4 regions of the Mesorhizobium sp. GW821-FHT07A06 genome follow, and region 4 is predicted to be linked to each of the others. Evidence: riboswitches for the same ligand, from Rfam matches in the RefSeq annotation. Region 4 holds a riboswitch; each other region holds the start of a gene.

Region 1 (7,234 bases), on a different contig from region 4:
GGCTCCGGCCGGTTGACGAAGGCACGGTGGCCGAGTGCCGGATCGACATCGCTTTCGCCCTTGAAGGAAATCGCGCCGGCGAGGATGCGGCCGTCCAGTTCTGGCAGCACGACATGCATGGCGAGGTCGGCGGGCGCCAGGCCGCGCTGGTTGTTTTCCCAGACGTCGCGGCGGGTGGTGGCGACGATGGCCTGGAAGACGGGCACACCGGCACGGTCGAACAGGGTTTCGACGCCGGGCTCGGCGCCTGACGCGAAGGCGGTCGCGGTGAGGATGGCGGCGGGCTTCAGTACGGCGAACGCGGTTTCCACAAAGGCCAGTGACGCCGGGTCTTTCAGGCTGGAGACGAAGATGGGGACCGGGAGCATGCCGCGTTGGCGCAGCGCTTCGAAAAGAGCATCGATCGGCGCAACATCGGCAGCCAGAAGCATCGAACGGTAGAACAGGATCGGCACGACCTTTCCCTCCCCCTTGAGGGGCGGGTGGCCCGCAGGGTCGGATGCGGCCGGTACGACCGGGTGTGGCGTTTCTTGAGGTCGGCGCACTTCAGAGCGTCGGCGCGCTGTGGAGAGGACCCCACTCCCAGCCTGCGGCCGGACCCTCCCCTCGAGGGGGAGGGGGACGACGCCGCGTGTGGGCTCGTAGTAGCCGGCTTTTGGCACTGCCACCGGCTCAACAACGGCCGCATCCTGGCCCGCCAGCCGCGCCAGCCTCTGCACCAGCGCGCTCATATTGGCCGGGCCGCCTTCGCGGAAATAGCCGAGCAGCGCGTCCAATTCCTGGCGCGGCAGCGTCGAGGCTTCGATCAGCCTGAGATCCTCGTCGTGGCTTTCACCGGGAAGCAGCGCCAGTTTTATGCCGCGCTCGCGGGCGATCGAGGCCAACTGGTCGCAGCCATAGCGCCACCAATCGTGGCCGCCGAGGATGCGCACCAGGATGATCTTGGCGTGGCGGGCGACGCCGTCGACCCAGAGGTCGACGGACATGGGATGGCGAAGGTCGCGCAATGCCGCCAGCCGCATCGAGGGCAGGCGGCCGGCATCGGCCTTCCACGCCGCCGCCAGCCCGGCAAGATCGCTGTCGGTGAAGGACAGCGCCACGATATCCGCCGGCGTCTGCCGCAGATCGACCGGCTCGGCGAGGTCGTCGAGCGAGGCGGAGGTCGTGGTGAGGATATGCATCGCGGCCCGTGTCTGAAAATCAGCCGGCGAGTATACGCTCGATTGCCGGGCGGTTCAGCCCCTTGAGGCCGATGACGACCAGGCGCGAGCGGCGGTCGTCCTCGGCCGTCCAGGCGCGGTCATAGTAATGATTGACGCGCGGGCCGACGGCCTGCAGGAGGAGCCGCATCGGCTTGCCGCCGACCTCGACGAAACCTTTCACACGCAACACATTTTCTTCTTCGGCGACAGTGGCGACGCGCCTTGCCAGCTCGTCCGGATTGGCGATCGAAGGGATGTCGACGATGAAGGTGTCGAAGTCGTCGTGCTCGTGGTCGAAAGCGCCGTCATGATGGGATTTGCGGTTCTCGATATCGTCCTCGACGGCGAGACCGAGCCCGAGCAGTATGGAAGGGTCGACCTTGCCGTGCGAGGTCGGCACGATCTTCACGGCGCGGGCGGAATGTTCGTTGACGATGGCGTTGGCCCGGGCCGAACCGGCGGCGTCCATCAGGTCGCTCTTCGACAGGATGATCAGGTCCGCGCAGGCGATCTGATCCTCGAACACTTCCTCGACCGGGTCGTCATGGTCGAGGCTCTCATCCCCGGCGCGCTGCGCTTGCAAGGCGTCCATGTCGTTGGCGACGCGGCCTTCGGCCAAAGCAGGGCCGTCGACCACGGCGATCACGCCATCGACCGTCACGCGGCTCTTCACCGTCGGCCACTGGAACGCCTGGACCAGCGGCTTGGGCAAAGCGAGGCCCGAGGTTTCGATCAGGATGTGGTCGATCTTCGGCGTCAGCGACAGGATCTGGTCCAGCGCCGGCACGAAATCGTCGGCCACGGTGCAGCAGATGCAGCCATTGGCCAGTTCGACGATGTTCTCCTCGGGGCAGGTGTCGATGCCGCAGCCTTTCAGGATTTCGCCGTCGATGCCGATGTCGCCGAACTCGTTGACGATGATGGCAATGCGCTTGCCGCCAGCGTTTTCCAGGAGATGGCGAACCAGCGTCGTCTTGCCGGCGCCCAGGAAGCCGGTGACGACGGTGCAGGGGACGCGGGAGAGATTGCCGGTCGAATTTGGGGCGCTCATGATCAATCCTTCAACAGGTCGAGGGGAGGAATGCGGGCCACGAGGCCGCGCTTGAGGGAATCGGGCCGGCCACGCCATGGAATGAGGCCGTCCGTCGAGGTGGCGAAGAGTTTGGCGCCGGTGACGAGGTCGGCGCCGCTGGCCGCGGTCAGGTCGCCGAACACATAACTCCAGCAGCCGTCGCGCAGGATGGCGGCGCTCAGCCGGCGCTTGCAATTGCCGAGGCATTCGACGGTGCGGACGCGGATGTTGTCATCGGCCGCGGCGTGGCGCGTGTCCTCGGCCAGCAGTTCGCCGGCGCGGGGATGGGCGTCCGAGCCGGTCTCGTCGCGACAGGAGGCGCAGACGATGACCGTGACGCCGGCCAAGGCTTCGCTGTCGGCGGACGAATTGTCCGCTGTGCCAGCCGAAAAACTGCCGTTCTGGTCCAAAAAGCCGGGCTCCTTGCCCGGAAACCCGCCGGGCGATCGGATTCTCTTGTCGCAGACGGCAGGTCTCCTGGCTCGCGGGTCATCGCCTTGGGTGCCGCCTTCCCGGGAATTCCCAGTGGCTTTCGGCCTAGGCTCATCGCTTACAGTTGCGGGGACAGCCGCGGATTTGAGATCTTTCACCTCGCACCGCATTCCCTCTTAGCCCCTGCCGTTGCGGGCAAGGGACCGTCTGGACGGGATTTAGGCTTTTGCAGGCAGCGGTGTCAACGCGAGCTTACAACATGGCGATGTCGGCCAGCGCCGGGCCCAGATCGCCTGCCGGCGTCACGTCCATGCGTTCAAGGCCAAGCCAGCCCTGCATCCGCTTCAATTCCTCGAAAAGCTGCGCGGCGGTTTCAGGCGGGGCGCCGGGCTCAGGGTAGGCGGCATGGACGCGCAGGACGCTCGCTGGCCGGTCCGCCTTGAGGTCGACGCGCGCGACGATCCGGTCGCCGAGCAGGAAGGGGAGGACGTAATAGCCGTATTGGCGCTTTTCAGCCGGCGTGTAGATTTCGATGCGGTAGCGGAAATCGAACAGCCGCTCCGAACGCGAGCGCTCGAAGACGACCGGGTCGAACGGCGCCAACAGCGCGCGGGCCTCGATTTTCCGGGGCAGGCGCGCGTCCTTGTGAAGGTAGGCCGGCTTGTCCCAGCCTTCGACGCGCACCGGCAGCAATTCGCCCAACTCGACCAGTTCCTCCAGCCGGCCCTTCATATCGGCCGGCGACAGCCGGAAATAGTCGCGCAGGTCGCCTGACGTCGCCACGCCATGGGCGCGGGCGGAAATGCGCAGCAATTCGCGATGCGCGTCCTCGGCCGGGGGCACCGGCAGATCGAGGATCGCCTGCGGCAGCACGCGCTCCGGCAAATCATAGAAGCGCTCGAAGCCGCGACGGTGCGCCGTGGTGATGCGCCCGGCCCAGAACAGCCATTCGAAGGCGTGCTTGGCATGGCTCCAGCCCCACCAGCCGCCCGAACCTTTCTGGCCTTCGAGCGCCGAAGCGGCGATCGGGCCGCGCTCGACGACCGCGCGGTAGATGTCTTCTATATAGGCGGCGTGTTCGCGGCCCCATTTGGCCAGCCCCAGATACATTTCATCGCCTTGCTCGGCCCGCTGCATGCGCCAGCGCATCAGCGGATAGGTTTCGACCGGCAGGAACGAGGCCTCGTGCGCCCAGTATTCGAACACAGTGCGCTTGCGCGTCACGGCGGCATTGTCGAGCAAAGCGAGCGGGTAGGGGCCCAGGCGCGAATAGAGCGGCATATAATGAGCGCGCACCACCGCGCTGACGGAATCGATCTGCAGCAGGCCGGTGCGGGACAGCACACGGGCGAGATGACGGCGGTCGGGTGTGCCATTTGGGCGCGGATCGAGAAACCCTTGAGCGGCGAGTGCAATGCGGCGGGCCGCGGCAAGAGAGATCTTTTCCTTCATGCAGGCATCACTCTGAGGGGCTTCGGCTGTGGGTCGGTCTTTGTCTGGGCAGCTTCTTGTCGCAAAACCGGCGTCCAGTTTTGCGGAACCTGCGTGGTGATTCCAACCCATGCTAGCAGGGTTTTGGCGGCAACCATGTCAGGAGAGAAAAGTGGAGTAAAAAGCGAAGGAAATCAAACAGGAGCGGATCGGACCAGTTTCTCCGGATATGCCGTCCAGGTCGGCGTTTTGAACAAGGTTTGACTTGCTTCGCTGGAAGTGCTGCGCTAACCCTCGCCGCGTTGCAGCATAGGCCCTTAAAACGGTTCAGCGGTTAAACTGTCACGCTTCCGCAATAAGGTCCGGTGCTGTAATCAACGTGGATTGGCGCCAACGGAAAGCCGCTGCATGAACGCACTTCTCAGTTCGTACCTGCCTATCGTCCTGTTCATAGGCGTGGCACTGGTCGTCGGCCTGGCGCTGCTGGCCGCCCCGTTCCTGGTGGCCTACCGCAATCCCGATCCCGAAAAGCTGTCCGCCTACGAGTGCGGTTTCAACTCGTTCGACGATGCCCGCATGAAATTCGACATCCGTTTCTACCTGGTGTCGATCCTGTTCATCATCTTCGACCTGGAAGTGGCCTTCCTGTTCCCCTGGGCCGTGTCCTTCTCGAAGATCGGCATGCTCGGCTTCTGGTCGATGATGGTGTTTTTGGCAGTGCTGACCATCGGCTTTGCCTATGAATGGAAAAAAGGAGCGCTGGAATGGGATTGAACGACAGTTCAGGCACCCTCGTCGCGCCGAAGCCGAAGGGCATCATCGATCCCAACACCGGCAGGCCGGTGGGGGAGGACGATCCCTTCTTCCTCGAGATCAACAATGAGCTTGCCGACAAGGGCTTTCTGGTCACCTCGACCGAGGCGCTGATCACCTGGGCGCGCAGCGGCTCGCTGATGTTCATGACCTTTGGTCTGGCGTGCTGCGCGGTCGAGATGATCCACACCTCGATGCCGCGCTACGACTCGGAGCGGTTCGGTGTCGCGCCGCGCGCGTCTCCGCGCCAGTCCGACATCATGATCGTCGCCGGCACGCTGACCAACAAGATGGCGCCGGCGCTGCGCAAGGTCTACGACCAGATGCCGGAGCCTCGCTACGTCATCTCGATGGGCTCCTGCGCCAATGGCGGCGGTTACTACCACTATTCCTATTCGGTGGTGCGCGGCTGCGACCGCGTCGTGCCGGTCGACATCTATGTGCCCGGCTGCCCGCCGAGCGCCGAAGCTTTGCTCTACGGCATTCTTCTCCTGCAGAAGAAGATCCGCCGCACCGGCACGATCGAACGGTAAATCCATGGCAGCATCCCTGAGCGAACTGTCGACCTATCTCGGCGAAAAGCTGATCGGTCGTGTCAATGACGCGGTGCTCGCCTATGGCGAGCTCACCATCCATGTCGAACCGCGCGACCTCATCGAAGTGGTTACCTTCCTGCGCGACGATGCGCGCTGCCAGTTCATCTCGATCATCGATGTCTGTGGGGCTGATTATCCGTCGCGGGCCAAGCGCTTCGACGTTGTCTACCATCTGTTGTCGCCGAAGCAGAATGTCCGCATCCGCGTCAAGGTGCAGGCCGACGAGGAGACAATGGTGCCGTCGATCACCGGCGTCTATCCCGGCGCCGACTGGTTCGAGCGCGAGACCTACGATCTCTATGGCGTGCTGTTCTCGGGCCATCCCGACCTGCGCCGCCTGTTGACCGACTACGGTTTCGAAGGCCATCCGCTGCGCAAGGATTTCCCGCTGACCGGCTTCGTCGAGGTTCGCTACGACGACGAAGCCAAGCGCGTCATCTACGAGCCGGTCGAGCTCAAGCAGGAATTCCGCAATTTCGATTTTCTCTCGCCGTGGGAGGGGACGGATTACGTCCTGCCGGGCGACGAAAAAGCCAAGACGAATTGAGGCGCCACAATGGCTGAGACCTCCGTCCGCAATTTCAACATCAACTTCGGTCCGCAACATCCTGCGGCGCACGGCGTTTTGCGCCTCGTGCTGGAGCTGGACGGCGAAGTCGTCGATCGCGTCGATCCGCATATCGGGCTCTTGCATCGCGGCACGGAAAAGCTGATCGAGGCCAAGACCTATCTTCAGGCGGTGCCCTATCTCGACCGGCTCGATTATTGCGCGCCGATGAACCAGGAGCATGCCTTCGCGCTCGCCGCCGAGCGCCTGCTCGGTATCGAGGTGCCGAGGCGCGGCCAGCTGATCCGCGTGCTCTATTGCGAAATCGGCCGCATCATGTCGCACATCCTCAATGTGACGACGCAGGCCATGGACGTTGGCGCGCTGACGCCGCCACTGTGGGGCTTCGTCGAGCGCGAAAAGCTGATGGTGTTCTATGAACGCGCCTCCGGCTCGCGCATGCATGCCGCCTATTTCCGCCCCGGCGGCGTCCATCAGGATCTACCGCGCCAACTGGTCGAGGACATCGGCAAGTGGATCGACCCGTTCCTCAAGTCGATCGATGATCTCGACAAGCTGCTGACCGGCAACCGCATCTTCAAGCAGCGCAATGTCGATATCGGCATCGTTTCGCTGGCCGATGCCTGGGCCTGGGGCTTTTCCGGCGTCATGGTGCGCGGTTCGGGCGCGCCTTGGGATTTGCGCAAGTCGCAGCCTTACGAATGCTATTCGGAAATGGACTTCGACATTCCGATCGGCAAGAACGGCGACTGCTACGACCGTTATCTCGTGCGCATGGAAGAAATGCGCCAGTCGGCCCGTATCATGCGCCAGTGCGTCGACCTCTTGCTCGGCAAGGAAAGCACCGGCCCGGTCTCGAACCTCGACGGCAAGGTGGTGCCGCCGAAGCGTCAGGCGATGAAGCGCTCGATGGAAGCGCTGATCCATCACTTCAAGCTCTACACCGAGGGCTATCGTGTGCCGGCCGGCGAGGTTTACGCGGCGGTCGAGGCGCCGAAGGGCGAGTTCGGCGTCTATCTGGTCTCCGACGGTTCCAACAAGCCCTACCGCTGCAAGCTGCGCGCGCCCGGTTTCGCGCATCTGCAGGCCATGGATTTCCTCTGCCGCGGCCACATGCTGG
Region 2 (7,234 bases), on a different contig from region 4:
CAGCGCATCCGCAAGCACACCGGGACCGACATGCGCGGTCAGCTCCAGTTGGGGCAGGCGGACCGTCAGCGGGGCCGGATAATGCGCGGCGGCTTCTTCCGCGGCGGTGATGAGATACCGTGCGTAGTCAGGCAAGGTTTCGAGCGTGACGCGCGGCATCAGGCGCCCTCTGTCACGGACGCCGCCGGCTCGTCAGGATGCCTGCTTGACCGCCGGCCAGCCGAGCGGTTCCTCGACCTCGTGGATGGGATCCACGATGATCAGGTCGGCGAGGTCGTCGTGAATGCTCACATTGAGCGGTTCGTTCGTGGCGGCAAGCTCGGCGGATAGCTCGTCCGGCAGCGCTTGCGCAATCTGATCTGAACGCACCAGCAACCCCATTTCGAGCAGTTGCGAGATGAAGTGTTCGAGTTCCGCCGCGCCCAGTGTCGAACCGCCGGCGGTCAGCCCGATCAGGGCTTCGGTGTTGACCCCGGACGAGAGCGCCTGCCAAACCCTGCTGCCGGAGTCGGAGAAGCCGAAATACTTGCCATTCGCAAGGTTGAGCACGACGGCCTCGCCATCGAAGGATTCGAAGACGATGTCCCTGCTCGCAACCGCATAGGTGCCGCAATCATGCGTCATTGTTGCCCCCGCTTCACAAGCCCCGCCCGCCAGCGGGATCGCTTCCACTGACAACGCCTGTAAACGCTCGGTTCTTTCTTGGCAAGGCAACCGGCGCCGGCAGGGCGCCGACATTTCCGGCGATCAGTTGGAGCGCAAGGCGATCACGCCTCGATTTCGAGAGCCGATAGCGGCTTCGAGCAGCAGGCGAGGATGAAGCCGTCGTCGATCTCGTGATCGAGGATGCCGCCATTGTGGCTCATCTCGACGGCACCGGAGACTTTCTTGACCTTGCAGGTTCCGCACAGGCCGAATTCGCAGGCCGCGGGTATCCGCACGCCAGAGGCACGCGCCGTCTGCAGCACGGTCTGGCCGGCGACGCATTCGGCGTCGACGTCCGAAAACGCGAAGCGGATCGGCGTTGCGGCCTCGACGGGAACGGCCACGCCATCCTGCGACGGCGTTGCGAACGGCGCCGGGATTTCCTCCACCGCGGGTGCGGCAAAGCTCTCCTGATGGTATTTCGTCATGTCGAAGCCGGCGGCTTCCAGCATGCCGCGCACGGCGCGCATGAAAGGGTCCGGACCACAGCAGAAGATTTCGCGTTCACGGAAATCGGGCGCCAGCAATGGCAGCCGGATGGCGTCTATGCGGCCCATATGGCCATACCAGCCCTCGCGGCTTGACCGCTCCTCGATCATGAAGCCCAGCGACAAGCCCGGCATATGACTGCCGAGCAGCTCGAGCTCCTTGCGGAAAATGATCTCTTCGGCGCGACGCGCGCAATTGACGAAGCCGACATCGGTCCATGGCGCGCAGTCGTTCAGCCAGCGCAGCATCGACATCATCGGCGTCACGCCGGAACCGGCCGAGATGAACAGGTATTTGGCCGCCGGATGGCTGTGCAGCGAAAAGTCCCCGCTCGGCCCATAAGCCTTGACGTGCGAACCGGGTGTCAGGTGATCGAACATCCATCGCGTGCCGATGCTGCCGGCCTGCGCCTTGACCGTGACCGAGATCGAGAACGGCCGCGACGGTGAGGAGGACAGTGTATAGGTGCGCATCAGCGGCCCGTCCGGCGCAGGCAACTCCAGCGTCACGAACTGGCCCGGCTTGTAGCGGAACCAGGTCTGGTTGTCCGATCGGAACGTGAAGGTCTTGACGTCAGGCGCCTCGTCGCTGACGCCGATCACTTCCAGCACCTGCAGCCTGTCGTTCCAGGGCGCCATCTGATCGAGATGGCGATAGAGGCCAAGGTCGGTCATCGCATTCATCCCTCAACCTCTCAGGCGACGCTGCGCAGCGCCGGCCGGCCGCCTTCGGCGAGGCGCGGGCCGATGAAGCGGGCGTACCAGTCGACGAACTGGATCACGCCACCCTCATGCAGCTCCGAATAGGGACCGGGCTCATAGGCCGGCGACAGGATGCCGAGGGCGTTTTCCTCGACGATGCGGCGGTCCTGGTCGTTGGTCTCGGTCCACACATGGGTGAGTTCGGCAAGATCGTAATCGACGCCCTCGACCGCGTCCTTGTGGACCAGCCATTTGGTCGTCACGGCGGTTTCGGTCGCACTGATCGGCAGCACGCGGAAGGTGACGGCATGGTCGATCAGGATATGGTTCCATGTCGTCGGATAGTGATAGTGCATCAACGTGCCGATACGGTCGGCCGAGACGCTGTCGGAGAGGTCCTTCTTCACCGCCCGCTTGCCGTTCATCGTGTAGCTGACCGCATCGCGCAGCAGCGGCGCCCGCGTGGCGCGGTATTGCCCCGCCGGGTCGATGCGGAACTTGCTCGGCAGGCCGGCCGCTTCGCATTTGGCCCAGTGCGCCAGCATCTCCGGATCGCTGTCGGCGCCTTGCACGCCGGTCACGGTCGGTGCTTCCGGGAAGGTTTTGCACAGCTCCGGGTGATTGCCCGCGCAGTGATAGCACTCGCGGTTGTTTTCCCAGACGAGCTTCCAATTGCCCTTTTCGACGATGGTGCTCTCGAATGCGATCTTTGCCTCGCTGAGCCGGTGCGGCTTGAGATAGGGTTCGATCATCGCCCGCATCGGCGCGAAGTCGGCTGGCTCCTTCGCCAGGCAGATGAAGATGTAACCGGCGACGCTTTCGCAGGCGACCGGCTTCAGCCCGAACTGGCTCTTGTCGAAGCCGTCGGCCATCTGGCGGGCAAACAGCAGGCGACCGTCGAGCTCATAGGTCCACTGGTGATAGGGACAGACCAGCTTGGCGGCCGTGCCCTTGTCCGTGTTGCAGACCCTGCTGCCGCGATGGCGGCAGGAATTGTGGAAGGCATTGATCTTGCCCTGCTGATCGCGCACCAGCACGACCGGGTAGTCGCCGATCTGCACGGTGATGAAGCTGCCGGGCTTGGGCAATTCGCAATCGTGGCCGATGAAAAGCCAGTCGCGGTACCAGATCAGCTCCATGTCGAGCTTGAAATAGTCCGGGTCGGTGTAGAAGGGCTGCTCCAGCGAGAAACCCTCTCTGCGGCTGTTCAACAGCCTCAGCATATCGTTACGCGCATCCATGTCCTGTCCTCGTGTTTAAGGACTGACTATGGTGGTGATGGAGGAAGGATCGGATGCAGTCCCGGCGAAGCGCCGGTCATGCACCATCCACCTCTTGACCGCCCACCGCGATCAGTCGAGTTTAGAAATCTCGGGCTGGTTTCCGGGCTCTGGAGTGTCCCTTCGGACGGTCGCGACACCTTCCCAGGCTTTCGCCCAGTGGTCTCCCGTTGCGACTTGAACTCCACCACCGTTGCGGGGGCAGCGCCGGACTTTGACCGGCTTCCCAATTCTCCGCCCCGTCGTCACGAAGCGGCACCTGAGATGGCCATGATCTAATCACGACAGCGAATGCGACATCGGCATGAAAGCGACATCGCATCCATGTGGCGCGACACGCCTGCGCAGCGATCGGATCGGAAACAGCGGCCACGAAACGCGTCTCGGTGACGATGGTGCCGGCTATCGAAAATCGCCCGGAATCGAAGCAGAAAAGGTTAATGGTTTCGAAAAGTGACTATTAGCAGATTCTAAAATCGAACCGAACGGTTCGTTTCTGTTGACGGTGCGTACAGCACGGTGTGAACGCTGAGCCTCCGATACATCAGGTGATCTCGGTGGTGATTTTATCTAATCGATTGATATCAAAAAGAAAAATCTTTGATCCGGAAGGCTTTGGTACAATTTCAAGTGGTGGACTCTTGGTCCACACGGAACAACTTCGTGATTGGAAACGGCCATCAGGCTTTCCCACATCGGGGCTGTCCGAACGACGCGATTTTAATCCCAAGACACGCCGCTAGACGGACGTAAAAATACTGGAGTACCAAAAATGAAAAAGATTGTTCTCACTGCCGCCGCCCTTCTGGCCATTTCCGGCAGCGCCTTCGCTGGTAGCGATCACTACGGTTCGAATGCGCCTGCAGCCACTGCTGCCGTCGACGGTTCGTACACCGCTTCGACCAAGAAGTCGGAACCGGCTGCCCAGGCGCCTGTCACGGGTGCCGATCGCAACCTCTTCGGCAACAACTAACAGTCGATTCCCGCAGGCGGTGGCACTGGCTCGCCGCCTTGGCGGAACTCGAAGAATTCAGGAGACTTGAAATGAAGAAGATCGTCCTTGCTGCCGCCGCCGTTCTGGCTATCTCCGGCAGCGCTTTCGCCGGCAGCGACAACTACGGCTCCAACGGCGCCAACCAGCCCGCTGCCACTTCGGCCGACAGCTCTTACACCGCGTCGATCAGGAAGTCGGAACCGGCTGCTCAGACGTCTGTCCAGGGTGCAGACCGCAATCTCTTCGGCCACTAACAGCCGATTCTCCAGGGCGGCGGGTTTGCCTGCCGCCCTGCTGAAACTTGAAATTCAGGAGACTTGAAATGAACAAGATCATCATTGCCGCCGCCGCCGTTCTGGCTCTCTCCGGCAGCGCTTTCGCCGGCAGCGACAACTACGGCTCCAATGGCGCCAACCAGCCTGCCGCGACTTCGGTCGACAACTCGCGTACGGGTTCGATCCGCAACGGCGATTCGCCCGTCTACAAGCTGCTCAATTCGTCGGGCGACGTGCAGAAGTCCGCGCCCCAGGGCACCGACCGGAACCTCTTCGGCCACTAACAGCCAAAGTCGATCCTATAAATAAAGCGGCGGGCCTTGCCCGCCGCTTTTTTCTGTCGAGACGGGCTTCTAAGCCGCCTTTGCTTCCGCTTCATGCAGCGCGAAGGATCGCCCATCAGTGTCGAAGATATGCAAGTCCTCGGCATTGGCGGTCAGCCGCAGCGTCGAGCCGCGCTTGACCTCGACATTGCCCGGCAGCTTGGTCACCAGTGGCAGGTCGGCGCGGCCGATATCGACATAGACCAACTGAACCTCGCCGAGCTGCTCGACGTAGTCGACCGTTCCTTCGAACAGATAGTCCGCGCCGGTCGCGATGATCAGGTCCTCCGGCCGCATGCCGAAGCTTACAGCCGCACCCTTCGCCGAGGCCGGCGTCGTGATCGGCACCGTAGCCTTGCGCCCGCCGACATGGCTGACGACGGTCGGGCTGCCTGATTTGTCGATCGTCGCCGGCAGGATGTTCATGGCCGGCGAGCCGATGAACTGGGCGACGAACAGATTGCCGGGCTTCTTGTAGAGATCCATCGGCGTGCCGACCTGCTCTATGTGCCCGTCCTTGAGCACGACGATGCGATCGGCCAGCGTCATCGCTTCGACCTGGTCGTGGGTGACGTAGATCATGGTCGTATTGGGCATCGATTCCTTGAGCTTGGCGATCTCGATGCGCGTGGCGACGCGCAGTGCGGCGTCAAGGTTCGACAGCGGCTCGTCGAACAGGAACACTTTCGGATTGCGCACGATGGCGCGGCCGATGGCGACGCGCTGGCGCTGGCCACCCGACATCGCCTTGGGCAGCCGGTCGAGATATTTGGTCAGCTGCAGGATTTCCGCCGCCTGGCGCACGCGGCGGTCGATCTCGGCCTTGTTCTCCTTGCCGATCTTCATCGAGAACGCCATGTTGTCGTAGACGGTCATGTGCGGATAGAGCGCATAGGACTGGAACACCATGGCGATGCCGCGCTTCGACGGCGGCACGTCGTTGACCACCTCGCCGTCGATCTTGAGCTCACCCGAAGTGATTTCCTCGAGCCCGGCGATCGAGCGCAGCAAGGTCGACTTCCCGCAGCCCGACGGGCCGACGAAGACGATGAACTCGCCCGATTTGATATCGAGGTCGATGCCGTGGAGAATGTTGAGATTGCCGTAGGACTTCTTCACTTGTCTCAAATTGACATCGGCCATTGGTTTCCTCCCAGTGATCTCTCAAAAAGATTCAGTCGATGCGCCCGAACCAGGCGCCGTAACCGCCCAGTTCGATCGAACCGGTGCTCGCCTGCCCGGAAAACCCGTGTCCCGGTAAAGGTTGCAGTGATGATCCGCCAAGGTCGACCTTGGCCGGTTTGGCGCCGAGGTTGAAGACGCAGACGACCTGCTCATTGCCCGCCCGGCGCGTGAACGCGACAATGTCGCCCTCGCTTTCGATGAAGGTGATATCGCCCTTGGCCAGCGCCGGATGGGCACGGCGGAAGGTGAGGAAGCGCCGGTAGTGTTCGAGCAGCGAAGCCTGGTCGCCCTGCTGGACATTGACCGCTTGCGCCAGATGTTTTGCCGGCACCGGCAGCCAGGGCTTTGCCTGGGAGAAGCCGCCATTTTTGGCGTTGCCATCCCACACCATGGGCGTGCGGCAGCCGTCGCGGCCCTTGAATTCCGGCCAGAAGCGGATGCCATAGGGGTCTTGCAAATCCTCGAAGCGCAATTCGGCCTCGGCGAGCCCGAGCTCCTCGCCCTGGTAGATGCAGACCGAGCCGCGCAGCGACATCAGCAATGCCGAGATGACCTTGAGATAGGCGGTCGGGTCGGCCTCATCCGCAGCCCAACGCGAGGCCGGGCGCATCACGTCATGGTTGGAAAACGCCCAGCACGACCAGCCGTCGCTGGCGACCTTGCCGAAGGCTTCCAGCACCGAACGGACCTTGGGCGCGCTGATCTTTTCCGGCGCCAGGAAGTCGAAGGAATAGCACATGTGCACGCGCTTGCCGCCGGCGGTATAGGCGGCCACGACCTCCAGCCCGCGCTGCGAATCGCCGACTTCGCCGACCGCGGCCGTCGCCGGATATTCATCCAGCAGGGCGCGGAAACGTTCGAGGAAGCCGAGGTTTTCCGGGCGGCTCTTGTCGTAAAGATGGTCCTGGTAGTTGTAGGGATTGACCGCCGGCGCTGTCTGGTCGTTGCGCTCTTCGGGCGGCAGCGGCGGATTGTTTTCCAGGCCTTGGCTGTGGAAGTAGAAATTGATCGTGTCGAGGCGGAAGCCGTCGACGCCGCGCTCCAGCCAGAAGCGGGTGACGTCGAGCAGCGCGTCCTGGACTTCGCGGTTGTGGAAGTTGAGGTCGGGCTGTTCGGCCAGGAAATTGTGCAGGTAATATTGCTGGCGGCTGGTGTCCCACTGCCACGCCGATCCGCCGAAGATCGACAGCCAGTTGTTGGGTGGCGTGCCGTCCGGCCTGGCGTCCGCCCAGACATACCAGTCCGCCTTCGGATTGGTGCGGCTCGACCGGCTTTCCTTGAA
Region 3 (7,234 bases), on a different contig from region 4:
GCGTGCCCATCTACATAGCGGGTGGCTACTACAGTTCCGACAAGACGCTGCGGGATCTGCAGGCTGAAATGACCGGCTATGTCGAGAAGGGCGCGAAGGCCGTCAAAATGAAGGTAGGGCGGCTCTCACATGTCGAGGATGCGGCCCGCGTCGGCGCCGTTCGCGCGGCGCTCGGGCCTGACATCAAGCTGATGATCGATGCAAACTGTGCCTATCGCGCCCATGAGGCCATTCAATTTGCCAGACGGGTAGAGGCCTTCGACATTGCCTGGTTCGAGGAGCCGGTCGGGCCGGAGGATTATGCCGGGTTCTCAAGGGTCGGTATGCAGACGTCGATCCCCATCGCCGCAGGAGAGCAGGAGTACCGTGTCCACGGCTTTCGCGATTTGATGGCAACCGGCGTGGTAGGCATTGTCCAGCCGGATGCTCGCTGGATGGGCGGGGTTACGGAGTTCATGAAGGTTTCCGCGCTCGCACAGGCGCAAGGCGCCGCCATTGCCGCGCACGGACCACAGCACATCCATCTGCCGCTGATCGGCGCAATCCCGAACGGCATCTATGCCGAATATTACGACGGCGATTTCGACACCCCTTACGGATCGGTTTTCCTCGAGACGTTCTCGATCGGCGATGACGGCAATGTCGCGCTCTCGCAGGTGCCAGGTGTCGGCTACGCCTTGAACAATGAGGTGCTGGCCAAACTGCTTGCGTGACAGGCAGCTTCGGCTCCGAAGCTCAAATCCAGCGCCGCACCCGCTTCGCGTAGTCGCGGTATTTCTTGCCGAATTTCGCCGCCAGTATCTTTTCCTCGCCCTCGATCGCCAGCTTCTGGGTGAGGAAGGCGGCGATGAAGGCAAAGAGCAGGAACCAGGCTATCCCCGTGACAAAGGCGACGCCGATCAACAGCAGTGTGTTGGCCAGATACATCGGGTTGCGGGTGACGCCGAAAGGGCCCGTCGTGACGAGATGGTCGGGCACGGCATTGGGATTGAGCGTTGTCCTGGCCCGCATCATGGTGCGGATGGCGGTGAACCAGAGTACGGCGACGCCGAACAATGCCACCCAGCCCGCCGCGAACAGGAGGTCGCCCAGGAGATCGCCGATCCACGGCAGGGGGTAGAGCATGCCGAGGATGACGCTGACGGCGATCGCCGCGGTGTAGATAACCGGCGGCCACGGGATCACCCCGGGCTTCGGCAGGGTTTCGGTCATTGCGTTCCTCCCTCATCCATCTTGTCTTCGGTCTGGGCCGTGCAGCTGCCGGCCAGATCGCCCAGATGCGCCCTGAACTCCGCAGTCTGGTCGTTGTTCTCGAGCCGATCAAGAGATGCTTCGCCCTCGAGCGTCGTCAGCATGCAGCCGCAATAGCTCGAACAGAAGGTCGCGTTGCGCGTCTGCTCGCACGAGCGCTGGCAGGTTTTGAGGAAATTGACCTGCGGGGTTTCGACCTGGGCCGGCATCACTTGCGAGAACAGCCAGACGCAGCCGATCAGCAGCGGCTGGTGGATCAGGTAGAAGGCGAGGCTGTGGCGGCCGATGAAGACCAGCGGGTTGGCCCAGCGTCCGGGTTTGAGGTGCGCAAGGCGGGCTCGCATGCCGGATGCGGAGGCGAGTTTCGCCACTGCGATGCCGACAAGCACCGCGCCGAACCATGGAAACAGCGGCACATAGTCGTTGGATCGCGGATTGATCGCCGACAGGCCGATCCACCACAGCCAGGGATGATCCAGAGCCTCGAAGCGCAGATAGATGGGCGCCGCGATGACGAGCGCGGCAATGACAAGCGTCAGCAGCGCGGGCAGCCGCAGGAAGGCAAGGCCGAGCAGGCTGGCGAGCGCGATCTGGTGGAGGATGCCGAAGAAGATGAAGCCGTCAGGCGTGGCGATCCGCGTGACGACCGAAATGGCGATCGCCGCTCCGGCAACCATGGCGAACCGCTTCCAGAAGCCGTTCCAGCGGATTTGCCGGCCATGGGCAAGGTACAGGCTGACGCCGACCAGGAACAGGAAGGTCGAGGCGATGCAGCGCGCATAGATCTTCCACCAGCCGAAGGCCGTGAGGCCCGGGTCGGTGTAGCCGAAGAATTCCAGGTCCCAGGTGAAATGGTAGCTCGCCATGGCCAGCAGCGCGATGCCGCGCACGATGTCGATGGCGACGATGCGCCGGGATGGCTCCGGAACGGGTACGGTCGGCGTATGGATGGTCATGGTCTCGCGATCTGATTCAGCCCCGCTTGAGGACTATCACGGTTGGACGGGACAGAAGAAGGCCGCGAGCAGCGGCATGGGCGATGTCTCTTGCATCAGGCGCCGCTTTAGGCCAGCGCCGGGAAGTCTTTGACCGACTTCGCTTTTTGCCGGATATGCGTCGGTTTCCTCTTAATCGCCCGGAAGTGGCCAAGGCAGATTTGGCCGGTGATTCTGCTTTTGGGGAAGCAATGTCCACCCATGTGCGCCATCCGATCTGGCTCCCGGCCCTCAAGGCCGCGGATGCGCGCACCTTCGCCTCGCTCTACGCGGTGGAGTCCTTTGCCCGAGCCACGGTGTCGAGCGTCATCCCGATCCAGGCCTACGAGATCCTGCACAACGAGCAGATCGTTTCGATCCTCTATACCATCGTGGCGCTGCTCGGCCTGTCGGTGACCTTGTTCATGCCGATGCTGATCCGCCGCTTTGCCCGGCGCTGGGTCTATACGGCGGGCGCCTGCCTGCTCGCCATCGGCTCGCTGTTCTTCGTCACCCATACGCTTGCCGGGCAATTGGCCGGGATGCTGTGCCGGGTGATGGGCGCCAGCGCGCTGTCGATCACGCTCAATCTCTACATCATGGACCACATACGCAAGACCGACTTCATGCAGGCCGAATCGCTGCGCATGGCGTGGTCGATGCTGGCCTGGACCGGCGGGCCGACGCTCGGCATCTTCCTGTATACACGCTTCGGCATCTATGCGGCGCATGGAGCGGTGGCGGTGTTCGCGCTGGCCTTGCTGGCGCTGTTCTGGACCTATCGGCTGGGCGACAACCAGTCGATCCGGCCCGGCAGGACCCGGCCGGCCAATCCGCTCGCCAATATCGGCCGCTTCGTCGCGCAGCCCAGATTGAGGCTCGCCTGGCTGATCGCCTTCGGCCGCTCCTGCTTCTGGACGACGTTCTTCGTCTATGGGCCGCTGTTCATGGTGATCACCGGCCAGGGCGATATTGCCGGCGGCCTCCTTGTTTCGGCCGGCAATGCGCTTTTGTTCATGGCGATCTTCTGGGGCAAGGCCGGAAAACGCTTTGGCGGCCGGCGCACCATGACATTTGCCTATTTCGCCATGTCGGCCATGCTGCTGGCCGCGGGCACGGTGGGAGCGACCGCACCGTTGTTGACCGGCGCTTTCCTGCTTGGTGGCGCGTTCTTCACCATCGCGCTCGATGCCCTGGGCTCGACCGCCTTCATGCGTTCTGTGCGATCTTATGAACGGCCGCAGATGGCTGCGGTCTACCGCACCTATCTCGATTTTTCCGAACTGACGCCGCCGCTGGTCTATTCGGTGGTGCTGGCCTTCTTCGGACTGGGCTCGGTATTCGTCACGCTCAGCCTGCTGGCGGCGGCGTGCGGCTTCGTGACCTGGCGCTACCTGCCGAAGTCGCTGTGAGGATCACGGTGAAAGTGCCGCATGGCGCTCGCGCACCCAGTTGTGGAAGCGGTGCAGTTCATATTCCTCGGGCATCAGCACGCCGGCGGCGTGGCGCATCGAACGCAGGCCTTTCTGATTGACCTCGCAGATCGCCGCATCCTCCTCCAGCACCTGTGTGCCGAAGGCGATGATGTTGTCGATGTCGGTCGCGGCCAGCGCCTCGGGCGCGAACAGCCATTCGGCGACAAGTTCCGTCTGTTCCGGCCCGAGCGGTACCAGCCGAACTGTCCTGACATAGTCGACATGGCCGACGATGAACATCGAGGGCAGGCTGGTGGCGTAGGTCTGGCCGGCGGCGCGTTCGGCTGGCGTCAATCCCGAGAAGACCGGCCCATGGGTCTTGCCGTCGCTAGACCAGGTTTCGGCGCCCGCCCGCAGGCCACCGGAAAACTCCGGCGCGTCATTGTCGGCGTGGCGGGTCCATTCGGGGTCGTCATGCCGGCTCATCAGGCCGCGGCCATAGATCGGCACCAGCCGCGACAGGTCCTTGTGGACGCCCGGACAATGCAGGCACTCGTTGAAGTTCTCCCAAAAGATCTTCCAGTTGCAGTGCATCACCTTGCGCAGCACATGGCCCGCCACCAGCTTTTCCAAAGGCCAGTTGCCGAGATTGCCGGAGGCTGGGTCGAAGGATGCCTGCGCCGTGCCGTCCGCATCTTCCTGCAAATTGATGAACACGAAGCCGCGCCATACGGAGAGTGCGACGCGATAGAGCGAATGGTCGGCCTTGTCGAAGCCATCCGGCAATGATTTCGACGGCACGCGCACGAGGTCGCCGCGCAGCGAATAGGACCAGGCATGATAGGGGCAGGTGATCAGCCGCGCCTTCAGCCGGCCCTCGCTCTCCTGGCAAAGCTGCGAGCCGCGATGCCGGCACGTGTTGTGGAAGGCACGCAACGCGCCGGTGTCGTCGCGCAGAACGATGATGTCCTGCGTGCCGATGCGGAATCGGCGAAAGGCCAGCGGCTGGGCCAGATCGGCCTCGCGGCAGACCAGCAGCCAGTTCTTGTACCAGATGGCATCGAGGTCCAGTTGATAGGCCGCTGCGTCCCAATAGGCCGATGAGGGCAGGGTGGGTTCGGCCTGGGTCAGGCCGTTATAGGGATCGCGCTCGCTGGCAATGGGCTGCATGGCTGGCTTCCTGTGAAGTGGCCAGCCGACACCCGGCCAGCATAATTGTCAATTGTGGCGCCGATGACCGCTGATGTTGCCGGCATGGCGTAATCGCGCTGGTTACCGGCGGAATTTGGTTTGCCGGAGGCGGTGATTCTGCCTATAGTCGCTGATGTCGTCGGTTCCATTTTGGAGCCAAGAGGGAATGCGGTGCGGGCTGACTTGTTGCCCAATGCCGTTGCTGCCCCCGCAACTGTGTGCGGTAGTCCTCTCCATATGCCACTGAAGATTTGTCTTCGGGAAGGTGGGGAAGGGCGCTGATCCGTGAGCCAGGAGACCTGCCGGCGACAGGAAACTGACTTCGATGCCCTCGGGTGGAGGGTGAAAGGACAAGACATGACTACCGCTTCCGTCTCCCTCGGCGCTTCCGTCTCCTCGCAGTCGCGCTTCATGCAGCTGGCGCTCGCCGCGCTGCTCGGCACCTTCATCATCGGCTTCGTCGGCTTCTCGCATATCGATGCGGTCCACAATGCCGGTCATGACAACCGGCATTCGATGGCGTTTCCCTGCCACTGACGAGGACCTGACATCATGAATCTGTTTCGCAACGTCGTGTTCATCGCGGCGATCGCGGGGCTCGTGGCCGGCGTCGTTCTCGCCTGCATGCAGGCCTATGCCACCGTGCCGCTGATCCTCAAGGCGGAAGTCTACGAACAGGCCGAAGGCGGCCACAGCCATGACCATGCCGCGGCACCCGCGGCCTCGGCTGATGCCGCCAGCGGCAACGCAATGAGTTCCGCCGCGCCAGCGGCATCGAATGCCATGAGCGCCGCCGCCCCGGCTCCGGCCGCAGCGGCAGCTCCGGCCGAGGACGAGGGCTGGGCGCCGGCCGACGGCTTCGAACGTTTTGCCTTCAACGTGGTGTCCAACGTCGTCACCGGCATCGGCTTCGCGCTGATCCTGGTCGCTGTTTCGGAATTCGCCGGCGGCATCGGCAACTGGCGCCAGGGCGTGTTCTGGGGCCTGGCCGGCTTTGCCGTGTTCACACTGGCGCCCGGCCTCGGCCTGCCGCCGGAACTGCCGGCCATGCCGGCGGCCGACCTCACGCAGCGCCAGATCTGGTGGGTGGCGACGGTGATCGCGACCGCCATCGGGCTTGGCCTGATCGCGTTCCGCAAGTCGCTGCCGCTTGCCATCCTTGCGGTGCTGCTGATCGTGGCGCCGCATATCGTCGGGGCGCCGCAGCCCGACAGCTTCGAGACACCGATCCCGGAAGGCCTGCACCACCAGTTCGTGGTGGCGGTGACGCTGACCAATCTGGTGTTCTGGCTGGTGCTTGGCGCTGTCGTCGGCGTTGTGCGCGGACGCTTCACCGGCACCGCGAACAGCCTGCGCGACAGCTTTGCCTGATCGCGGCAAGCTGACCTTCATCATCGGTGGTGCGCGCTCGGGAAAGAGCGCGCACGCCGAAACCCTGGCGACGGCGTTGCCCTCGCCGTGGGCCTATATCGCCACCGCGCAAGCCTATGACGACGAGATGCGCGAGCGCATAGCGCTGCACCGGTCGCGACGCGGGGCGGGCTGGGCCACCATCGATGCGCCGTTCGACCTTGCCGGCGCGCTCGAGGCTTTGCCCGATAGCCGCCCGGTGCTGATCGACTGCCTGACGCTGTGGCTGACCAATCACATGCTGGCAGACCACGACCTGGGGCTTGAATGCCGGGGGCTGGCGGATGTGTTGTCGCGGCCGCGCGGGCCGTGGTTCGTGGTATCCAACGAAGTCGGGCAGGGCATCGTGCCGGACAACGCACTGGCGCGCCGTTTTCGTGATGAGGCCGGCCGGCTCAACCAGCAGATCGCGGCGATCGCCCATACGGTGCTGCTGATGGTGGCGGGGCTGCCGCTCAAGGTGAAATGAGATGACCGATATCGACGGCAAGACCAACGAAGACCGGGACGAAGAGCGCCACCGCGCCAAGATGGCCAAACGCAAGGCGGTGCAGGACGCCGAGGTGGCGAGCAAGACGGTCGAGAAAGGACTGCTGATCGTCAACACCGGCCCTGGCAAGGGCAAGACGACAGCCGCCTTCGGCTTGGCGCTGCGGATGCTTGGCTATGGCAAGCGGGTCGGCGTCGTCCAGTTCATCAAGGGCAAGTGGCACACGGGCGAGAAGGATGCTTTCGCTGCCTTCGGCGACCGCGTCGTCTGGCACGCGATGGGCGAGGGCTTCACCTGGGAAACGCAGGATCTGAAGCGCGATATCGCGGCGGCGGAAGCCGCCTGGGCCAAGGCGCTGGAGCTGATCGCCGATCCCTCCATCAGCCTTGTGGTGCTCGACGAGCTCAACATAGCGCTGCGCTACGACTATCTCGATCTCGACACGGTGGTTGCTGCGTTGAAGGCTCGTCGCGAGGACCTGCATGTCGTCGTCACAGGCCGCA
Region 4 (7,234 bases):
GGCTCCCAAGGCGCCCAGCCAGACATTGTCCCAGCGCGCCAGCCCCAGCCCGCCCATCGTCCAGAACAGCACCGAATGGGCCGCGCGCTGGTCTCCGGCAAAGACCAGATAATTGGTCAATGCCGTGAACAGGAAGGAGACGGCAAGGCCGGCGAGGATCAGCCGCTCCGGCCCCTGTCCCCTTACCCGTGCGACCAGCAGCAGGACGATGCAGGCGGCCAGTATGCCGCCGGTGAAGGCCGCGATGGGCAAGGTCCAGATGCCAAAACTGTCGCCGAAGACGGTGATGACGGAAACAGCGCCGGCGGCGGCTCCCGACGACAGGCCGAACAGGAACGGGTCGGCGAGATCGTTGCGGGTCACCGTCTGCAGCAACGCACCTGTCATGCCGAGGCCGGCACCGACACAGATCGCCAGGATCGTGCGCGGCAGCCTGAGATCGACGACGATCTTGCCGACCGGGCCCGACACCTGGTGTTCATGCAGCCCGACGGCATGGCCAAGCGAGCCGATGACGTCGCTCAGCGGGATCAGCGTCGAACCATAGGCGATCGACAGCAGCACGAGGGCGACGACCGCCACCATGCCCGCCACCATCGCCAACGCGAATCCCTTGTGCCCGGAAAGCGCGCCGGATTTATGCCCGGGGGCAAGAAGCATCAGAACGCTTCCGGATGCATCGCCTTGGCGATCTTGGCGATCGCCTCGATGTTTGCAGGTCCGGGCGTCAGTTCGGCATAGCGCAGCGCCACGAAACGCTCGTTCTTGACCGCGTCCGTCTCCCTCATTGCCGGATGGGCCTTCAAGAAATCGAGCAGTTTCCTGTAGCCGCCGCCATCCTGGTAATCGAGCAGGATGAGGAATTGCGGGTTGCGCGAGGCCACCGTTTCCCAGTCCGTATTGCCCCAGCTGGTGTCCATGTCGGCCATGATGTTGTCGCCGCCGGCGGCCGTGATCATGGCGCTGGGAATAGCGAATTTTCCGGCGGTGAACGGCTTGTCATCGCCGGAATCATAGAGGAACACGCGGGTTCCCTTGGCGCTGCCGACCTTCGCGGTGATGTCGGCGAGTTGCGCCTTCCAGCCGGCAACAAGCTTCTGCGCCTCTGTCTCCTTGCCAAAGATCTTGCCCAGCTTTTCAACATCGCCATAGAGCAGGTCCATGGAAGCCGCCGGGCGGTTCTTGTCGAGATGGACACAGCTTTCGGTCAGCACCAGTGTCTTGATGCCGTGCGGGGCGAGCGTATCGGGCGTCACGTCGCCACCCGGCTTCATGCCATAGTACCAGCCGGCGAAGAAGAAATCGGGCTCGACGGCGACCAGGTTTTCGAGCGTCGGGTATTTGGGCGCGAGTTCCGGGATGGAGCCCTGCTCGGCCTTGAATTCGGGGCCGACCTTGTACCATCCGGTGATGCCGGTCAGGCCGACGATCGACGGCTGCAGCTTCAGCGCGAAGGCCATCTCGGCCATGTTGAGGTCGTGGATGACGGCGCGCTTGGGCGGCGCGTCGAAGGTCAACGGCTTGCCGCAACTGTCGACGGTGACGGGGAAAGCGAAGGCGGTAGAGGCCAGCAAAGAAAAGACGAGCGACAAGGCGAGACGTTTCACGGATTTTGCTCCTTGGTTGAACAGTGCCGATGGGGATGGGTTCGTTCAGGATGGCGGCGCGGCGCGGTTCGGAACATCGAACACGGTCAGTTCGCGGTCCTCGGTGGGATGGCGCAGGCGAAACACGTCGACACCGAAAATCTCGCGGATCAGCTCTTGCGTCAGCGCTTCGCGCGGTGCGGCCAACGCGTGCAGCCGGGCTTCGTTCATCACCGCGACCCTGGTGGCGAAAGGCGCCACCAGGGTCAGGTCGTGAAGCACCGCGATCACCGTCATGCCGAAGCCGGCGACGAGTTCGAGAAGCTCGCCGCGAGCACGCGGGTCGAGATGGTTGGTCGGCTCGTCGAGGAACAACACCTTCGGTTCCTGCGCGATGGCGCGCGCCAGCTGGGCGCGTTGGCGCTCCCCGCCGGACAGCGAGCCGATCGTGCGGCCAAGCAGCGGTAGAAGCCCAGTCCGGCGCAAGGCATCGACGACGATGTCGCGCTCCTCGCTCCTGCGCCTCAGGCCGGCATGCGGAACGCGGCCGAGTTCGACATAGTCGATCACCGCCAGCCGCGGATCCGGCTGGTCGGTCTGGCCGACGACGGCCATGTGCAGGGCCCGCTCGGCTGTCGAGATTCTGTCCAGGCGTCGCCCGCCAAGCTTCACCTCGCCCGAACTTGGCCTGAGCATGCCCGACAGCATGCGCAGCAGCGTCGTCTTGCCGGCGCCATTGGGGCCGATGATGGCGAGACGATCGCCGGTGGCGATGGAGAGGCTGACCGCATGGACCAGATTCCGGCCATTCGCCACGGCACCCAGGTCGCGCGCTTCAAGAAGTGGCATTGTCATCGACTATCCCCCCCAGCTTGCCCGGCGCCGGGATGCGAGCCAGCGTCTTGCCGGCCAGTCGCGGCGGACGTTGTCCGGAATTGCACCAGCCGTCGGCAAGCGAGGCGTAAAGCCTGGCAAATCGCACAAGGTCGCCAACATCGGCCTCGGCATCGACGGAGCCGAAAAGATAGGTGGCCTTGCCCGGAGCCTGGAAGGCTACCGTCAACGGCCGTGCGCAGCCCGCCATGCATTCGACGCCTTCGATCGTGAAGCCATGCGCCACGGCGGGTTCATCGTGGGCCGAGAGCCGGGAGCGCAAATCGGCGCATAGGCTTTCGCCCGACCTGATGCCGGTCGAAACATCACGGCAAAGCGTGCACACGATGATGCGGTGATCGATGGCGCCGTCCAACTTCCGTCACTTTCCAAAACTGGCGACGGAAGGATGTTGGCGAGCCGGCCGACAAGACCGACGTCCACGTTTCCTCCCGGCACACCCCGTCCGGTCAACTTGGTGATGGCAGGTCTCCTGGCTCGCGGGTCCTTGCGCAATCCTGCCTTCCCAGCCTTGCCGGCCAGTGGCATTTCGGATCTTGCTCACCGCTTACAGTTGCGGGGGCAGCCACGGCTTCGACCTCTTGGGTCTCACCGTGTTCCCTTTTCACCCCTCGCCTTTCGACTCGGGGACCATCACCACTCGATCGTAGTTTTCCCCCAATTGCTTCGCAACGGATTTCTCGGTGCATTGTCGATCCCGCCGCGGCGCTCGAATTTTATATGTTATGTAATTACATTACGTCTTAGACGATAGCGCGCGGCGGCGTCAAGTGAGAGCTTGCTGCCGGAAGAAGCCAGCGAGCCAGATGCTGTTGGCTGCGGAGCGTTGCCGTCCGGATTGCGCGGCGAGCGCAATTCCGATCAAACTGCCGCGCGCGAAGGTGGCAAGATGATCCCCTCAATGCGAGGAGCCATGAACCCGACCGAGAAAGCGCTATGGTTCGTCGAGAGCCATCTGCCGGAGGCGATCTCGCTCGACGATGTCGCCCAAAGCAGCGGCGTGTCGCGCTTTCATGTGACGCGCGCCTTCGGCGCCGCCACCGGCCGCTCGGTCATGGGCTACATGCGCGCGCGCAGGCTGACCGAGGCGGCGCGCCGGCTGGCCGGCGGAGCGCCCGACATCCTATCGGTGGCGCTCGATGCCGGCTACAGCTCGCATGAGGCTTTCACCCGCGCCTTCCGCGACCAGTTCGGCACCACGCCGGAGATGGTGCGCGCGCAAGGCTCGACCAACACCCTCGACCTCGTGGAGCCGATCCTGATGGACCAATCCTTTCTTTCCGCCCTCGAACCACCGCGCTTCGAGACCAGCCGGCCGTTGCTGATCGCTGGGCTCGGCGAACGCTACAACTGTGAAACCAGCGCCGCCATTCCGATGCAGTGGCAACGCTTCGGCCCCTATATCGGCAACATTCCGAGCGAGACTGGCGACGTCGCCTACGGTGTCTGCGCCAACGGCGACGATGCCGGCAATTTCGACTACGTCGCCGGTGTCGAGGTCACCGACTTTTCCGACCTTCCAAGGGAACTCAGCCGCGTGCGCATACCCGCCCAGAAATACGCGGTGTTTTCGCATCGCGAACACATCTCGACTATCCGCCGGACCGTCAACACGATCTGGAACAAATGGCTGCCGGCCTCCGGGCACGAGATAGCGGACGCCCCCGAATTCGAACGCTATGGCCCGGAGTTCGATCCGCGCAGCGGCAATGGCGGACTGGAGATCTGGATACCCGTCAAGGCTTAGCAGAGATCACAATTCCAAGTCCCAGGTCTGGCCGACCAGATCCTTGCCGAAGGAGTGGTGCGGTTCTTCCTCGGTCAGTTTGAAGCCGACCGCCTGGTAGATGTGCCGGGCGGCGATCAGGATATCGTTGGTCCACAAGGTCAGCGTGTTGTAGCCCTTCGCACGGGCAAAGCCGATGCATTCCTCGACCAGTCGCCTGCCTATGCCGAGGCCACGCGCCGAAGGTTCGACATAGAGCAGGCGCAGCTTCGCCACCTGATCCGATTTGCGCACGACGAAGACCGAGCCGACCACCTCGCCTTCGCGCTCGGCGATCCAGCTTCGTTCCCATTTCGGGTCGAAGGATTTGACAAATGCCGCGAGGATTTCGGCAACCAGCGCCTCATAGGTTTCGTCCCAGCCATAGTCCTGTGCGTAGAGCATGCCTTGCCGGCGGGTGATCCAGCCGATGTCGCCGACCTGCAGCGGGCGCAACAGATAAGGGATCCTTGGCTCTGCGCTTTCACCCAGCAGAGCCTGGACCGTCCGCATGGACTTCACCAGCCGGTCCTGCTCCGACGCGGGCAGCCGATCGAGCAGCGCCGCGACCTGGTCGTGCGAATCCTTGTTCAGCGGCGCGAAGGCATTCCTGCCCGCCGCGGTCAGCGCAATCGACGATTGCCTGGCGTCCGAAACCACCGTCGACCTGGAGATGAGGTGAAGGCGCTCGAACTTCTTCAGCAGACGGCTGACATAGCCGGCATCGAGACCGAGGTCGCGCCCGAGGTCGGTCGCGGTCAGGCCGTCGCGGTGCGCCAGTTCGTAGAGCACACGCGCCTCGGTCAGGGAGAAGGCGCTTTTCAGCAGCCCTTCGTCGAGCAGGCCGATCTGGCGGGTGTAGAAGCGGTTGAAAGCCCGCACCGCGTCGATCAGGTGCTTGTTGGGGAGGTTGTGGACGGTCATGGGATGGTTCTCCTGTCATGGAAAGGATCGACCAATTAGTTGACTTAGTCAATAAAATGATTGAAGCAATACAACCTCACAACTTCGTCATTCTAGGGTCTGCGCGCGTCGCTTCGCTCCTTGGTCCGCCCTAGAATGAGGACATCGCGGGGGGGCCGGAGCGCCAATCATGACCGCAGTGGCGCCCCTCACATCATCGGCAACACCGGCCAGCGATCAACGATCCTGCCGCCGGAAAGCACGGCGATCGGCCCGAATTGCTGCAGCACGGCCTCGCTTTGCGTCGGCCGCAGGAACGCATGGTCGCCGGGCATCACAGCAGCGTCGGCCGGCAGGCCCATGAATTGCTGGTTGGAGGACAGGCCGAGCAAACCGTTCGTCTTCATGCCTTCCGGAAATACCGGCTCGGCCATCCACTTGCCGCCATAGAGATAGCAGCCCTTGCGCGGAAACCGGCCAAGCGCCTGCAAGAGGCGGGAGACGGCGGGCGGGCCTGGCAGCATCGGTTCGACCACTTTCAGGATCGGCGTCGCGATGAAAGCCGCCGGTTGGAAACCTTCGAGACCGGGCGTGTCGAAATCGCCGGGCAGCACGAAGGCCGAGCCCATCGACACCTCATTGGCAATGCCGCGGTGATGAAGCAGCGCGGTCTTGCTGCCGCCAATGTTGAGGATGCTTCGCTGGTCGGCGCCTAGGCGCGCCAAAAAATCGGCGGCCTGCTCCGAGGCCCGCGCCAACGCCCTGCCCGGCCCGCCGAACAGGCCGGGAATGTGCGGTGCGTGCGCCTCATAGGCCATGACGCCTTCGCAGCGCAGCCCTTTGTGGGCCGGCAGCATCTTCAACGCCCGCGACAAGGCCTCCGATGTGGCAAACCCGCCGCGATGCAGGCCGACATCGATCTCGAAGGCGATACGCAGTTCGATAGCGAGCTCGGCGGTCAGCGCGCCATATTCCGCCAGTCTTTCGTCGCTGTCGATCAGCCAGCAGACACGCGACCAGTCGGCGTCGCCCTTCACCAGCGCCGCTCTCGCCGCGCTGACCGGCATCGGCTTGCCGTACAGCAGATCCGCATGCGGGAACGCGCTCAGCACCGCCGCGCTGATCGGCGGATGGAAGGTCATGAAGCGATCGGTTCCAAGCGTCTTGCCGATATGCGAAAGCAGCGGCAGGCAAGCGAGCGACTTGTCGACCAGCCGCACGGCAAGGCCGGGATCAAGCCTGGCCTTCACCAGGGCGATGTTGCCGTCCAGCCGGTCGCGATCCAGCACCAGACAGGGCTGGAAAATACCGGCCTGCTCCAGCGCCTGCGAAAGATTGGCGAAATAGGCGCTCATGGTTCGATGCCGAACAAGCCGGCCATGTAGGGCGAGACGAAACGGTTTTGCGGATCGATGTCGCGGCGCACCGCCATGGCATCGTCCCAGCGCGGATAGAGCTTCCTGAAGTCCGCCGCCTTCAGGCTGTGCATCTTGCCCCAGTGCGGCCTGCCGCCATATCTGCGCAAGACCGGCTCGGCCGCCTGCATGAACGGCAACGGATCGTTCGCCGCGTCATGGTGGATGGCGATCGAGCAGGTCGGCCTGTCGTAGAAGGGCGAGAGCCAGAACTGATCAGCCGCGACGCTGCGCACCTCCATCGGGAAATAGACCTCGGGAAAGCGCTTCTCGGTCAGCTCGATGATTTCGGCCAGCGCCTTCGGTCCTTCCTCGAACGGAAGGTGATATTCCATCTCGTTGAATTTGGTCTGCCGGTCGCTGGCATAGACATTGAGCCAGTCCTGCACATAGTCCTCGGCCCGCACCTTGGCGACGGCACCCTGGATCAGCCGGCGGCGCAGCGACGGCAGCCAGGCGAGCCCGGTGCGCAGCCGGCGCAGTGTCCTCAGTCCGGCCTCGTCATCCTCGGTCGGGCGCGCGCTGGTCGCCGCGTCGCTCAAGTCGCTGGCGATGAACTGCGCATAGCCGGAGAACGGGACGTAGTAGAATTCGGCCGACCGATGCGCGGTCATCATCGTTTCGAAATCGCGCAGCATGTCGGCGACCGGCAGCACCCATTTGCGGCGGCG

What was found. A riboswitch is a leader RNA that binds a small molecule or an ion and turns the genes downstream of it on or off. The one in region 4 is predicted to bind cobalamin.
Region 1: it holds a riboswitch for cobalamin, as region 4 does, so the genes downstream of both, AC07SZ_RS07260 (DUF1636 family protein) here and AC07SZ_RS02735 (DUF1636 family protein) in region 4, are expected to answer to the same signal.
Region 2: it holds a riboswitch for cobalamin, as region 4 does, so the genes downstream of both, AC07SZ_RS14055 (aromatic ring-hydroxylating oxygenase subunit alpha) here and AC07SZ_RS02735 (DUF1636 family protein) in region 4, are expected to answer to the same signal.
Region 3: it holds a riboswitch for cobalamin, as region 4 does, so the genes downstream of both, AC07SZ_RS07020 (CbtB domain-containing protein) here and AC07SZ_RS02735 (DUF1636 family protein) in region 4, are expected to answer to the same signal.

The regions. Positions count from the first base shown of each region.
Region 1 covers NZ_JBWKRC010000002.1:366,902-374,135, reverse strand. Annotated here, with positions in the region: gene cobN (cobaltochelatase subunit CobN) at 1-1,181, opposite strand, end outside; gene cobW (cobalamin biosynthesis protein CobW) at 1,201-2,253, opposite strand; gene AC07SZ_RS07260 (DUF1636 family protein) at 2,256-2,684, opposite strand; cobalamin riboswitch at 2,725-2,929, opposite strand; gene AC07SZ_RS07255 (winged helix-turn-helix domain-containing protein) at 2,959-4,158, opposite strand; gene AC07SZ_RS07250 (NADH-quinone oxidoreductase subunit A) at 4,546-4,911, shown strand; gene AC07SZ_RS07245 (NuoB/complex I 20 kDa subunit family protein) at 4,902-5,483, shown strand; gene AC07SZ_RS07240 (NADH-quinone oxidoreductase subunit C) at 5,488-6,093, shown strand; gene AC07SZ_RS07235 (NADH-quinone oxidoreductase subunit D) at 6,103-7,234, shown strand, end outside.
Region 2 covers NZ_JBWKRC010000003.1:726,003-733,236, forward strand. Annotated here, with positions in the region: gene AC07SZ_RS14040 (serine kinase) at 1-159, opposite strand, end outside; gene AC07SZ_RS14045 (PqqD family peptide modification chaperone) at 193-624, opposite strand; gene AC07SZ_RS14050 (FAD-binding oxidoreductase) at 768-1,868, opposite strand; gene AC07SZ_RS14055 (aromatic ring-hydroxylating oxygenase subunit alpha) at 1,889-3,136, opposite strand; cobalamin riboswitch at 3,253-3,453, opposite strand; gene AC07SZ_RS14060 (hypothetical protein) at 3,480-3,632, shown strand; gene AC07SZ_RS14065 (DUF680 domain-containing protein) at 3,948-4,148, shown strand; gene AC07SZ_RS14070 (DUF680 domain-containing protein) at 4,220-4,423, shown strand; gene AC07SZ_RS14075 (DUF680 domain-containing protein) at 4,492-4,728, shown strand; gene AC07SZ_RS14080 (ABC transporter ATP-binding protein) at 4,798-5,910, opposite strand; gene bglA (beta-galactosidase BglA) at 5,942-7,234, opposite strand, start outside.
Region 3 covers NZ_JBWKRC010000002.1:319,992-327,225, reverse strand. Annotated here, with positions in the region: gene AC07SZ_RS07045 (mandelate racemase/muconate lactonizing enzyme family protein) at 1-713, shown strand, start outside; gene AC07SZ_RS07040 (methyltransferase family protein) at 736-1,212, opposite strand; gene AC07SZ_RS07035 (heparan-alpha-glucosaminide N-acetyltransferase) at 1,209-2,207, opposite strand; gene AC07SZ_RS07030 (MFS transporter) at 2,438-3,637, shown strand; gene AC07SZ_RS07025 (aromatic ring-hydroxylating oxygenase subunit alpha) at 3,641-4,810, opposite strand; cobalamin riboswitch at 4,955-5,152, shown strand; gene AC07SZ_RS07020 (CbtB domain-containing protein) at 5,189-5,368, shown strand; gene AC07SZ_RS07015 (CbtA family protein) at 5,384-6,202, shown strand; gene cobU (bifunctional adenosylcobinamide kinase/adenosylcobinamide-phosphate guanylyltransferase) at 6,195-6,710, shown strand; gene cobO (cob(I)yrinic acid a,c-diamide adenosyltransferase) at 6,712-7,234, shown strand, end outside.
Region 4 covers NZ_JBWKRC010000001.1:550,539-557,772, reverse strand. Annotated here, with positions in the region: gene AC07SZ_RS02750 (FecCD family ABC transporter permease) at 1-660, opposite strand, end outside; gene AC07SZ_RS02745 (ABC transporter substrate-binding protein) at 660-1,607, opposite strand; gene AC07SZ_RS02740 (ABC transporter ATP-binding protein) at 1,653-2,441, opposite strand; gene AC07SZ_RS02735 (DUF1636 family protein) at 2,422-2,835, opposite strand; cobalamin riboswitch at 2,926-3,130, opposite strand; gene AC07SZ_RS02730 (GyrI-like domain-containing protein) at 3,394-4,227, shown strand; gene AC07SZ_RS02725 (bifunctional helix-turn-helix transcriptional regulator/GNAT family N-acetyltransferase) at 4,234-5,169, opposite strand; gene AC07SZ_RS02720 (DSD1 family PLP-dependent enzyme) at 5,358-6,503, opposite strand; gene AC07SZ_RS02715 (D-arabinono-1,4-lactone oxidase) at 6,500-7,234, opposite strand, start outside.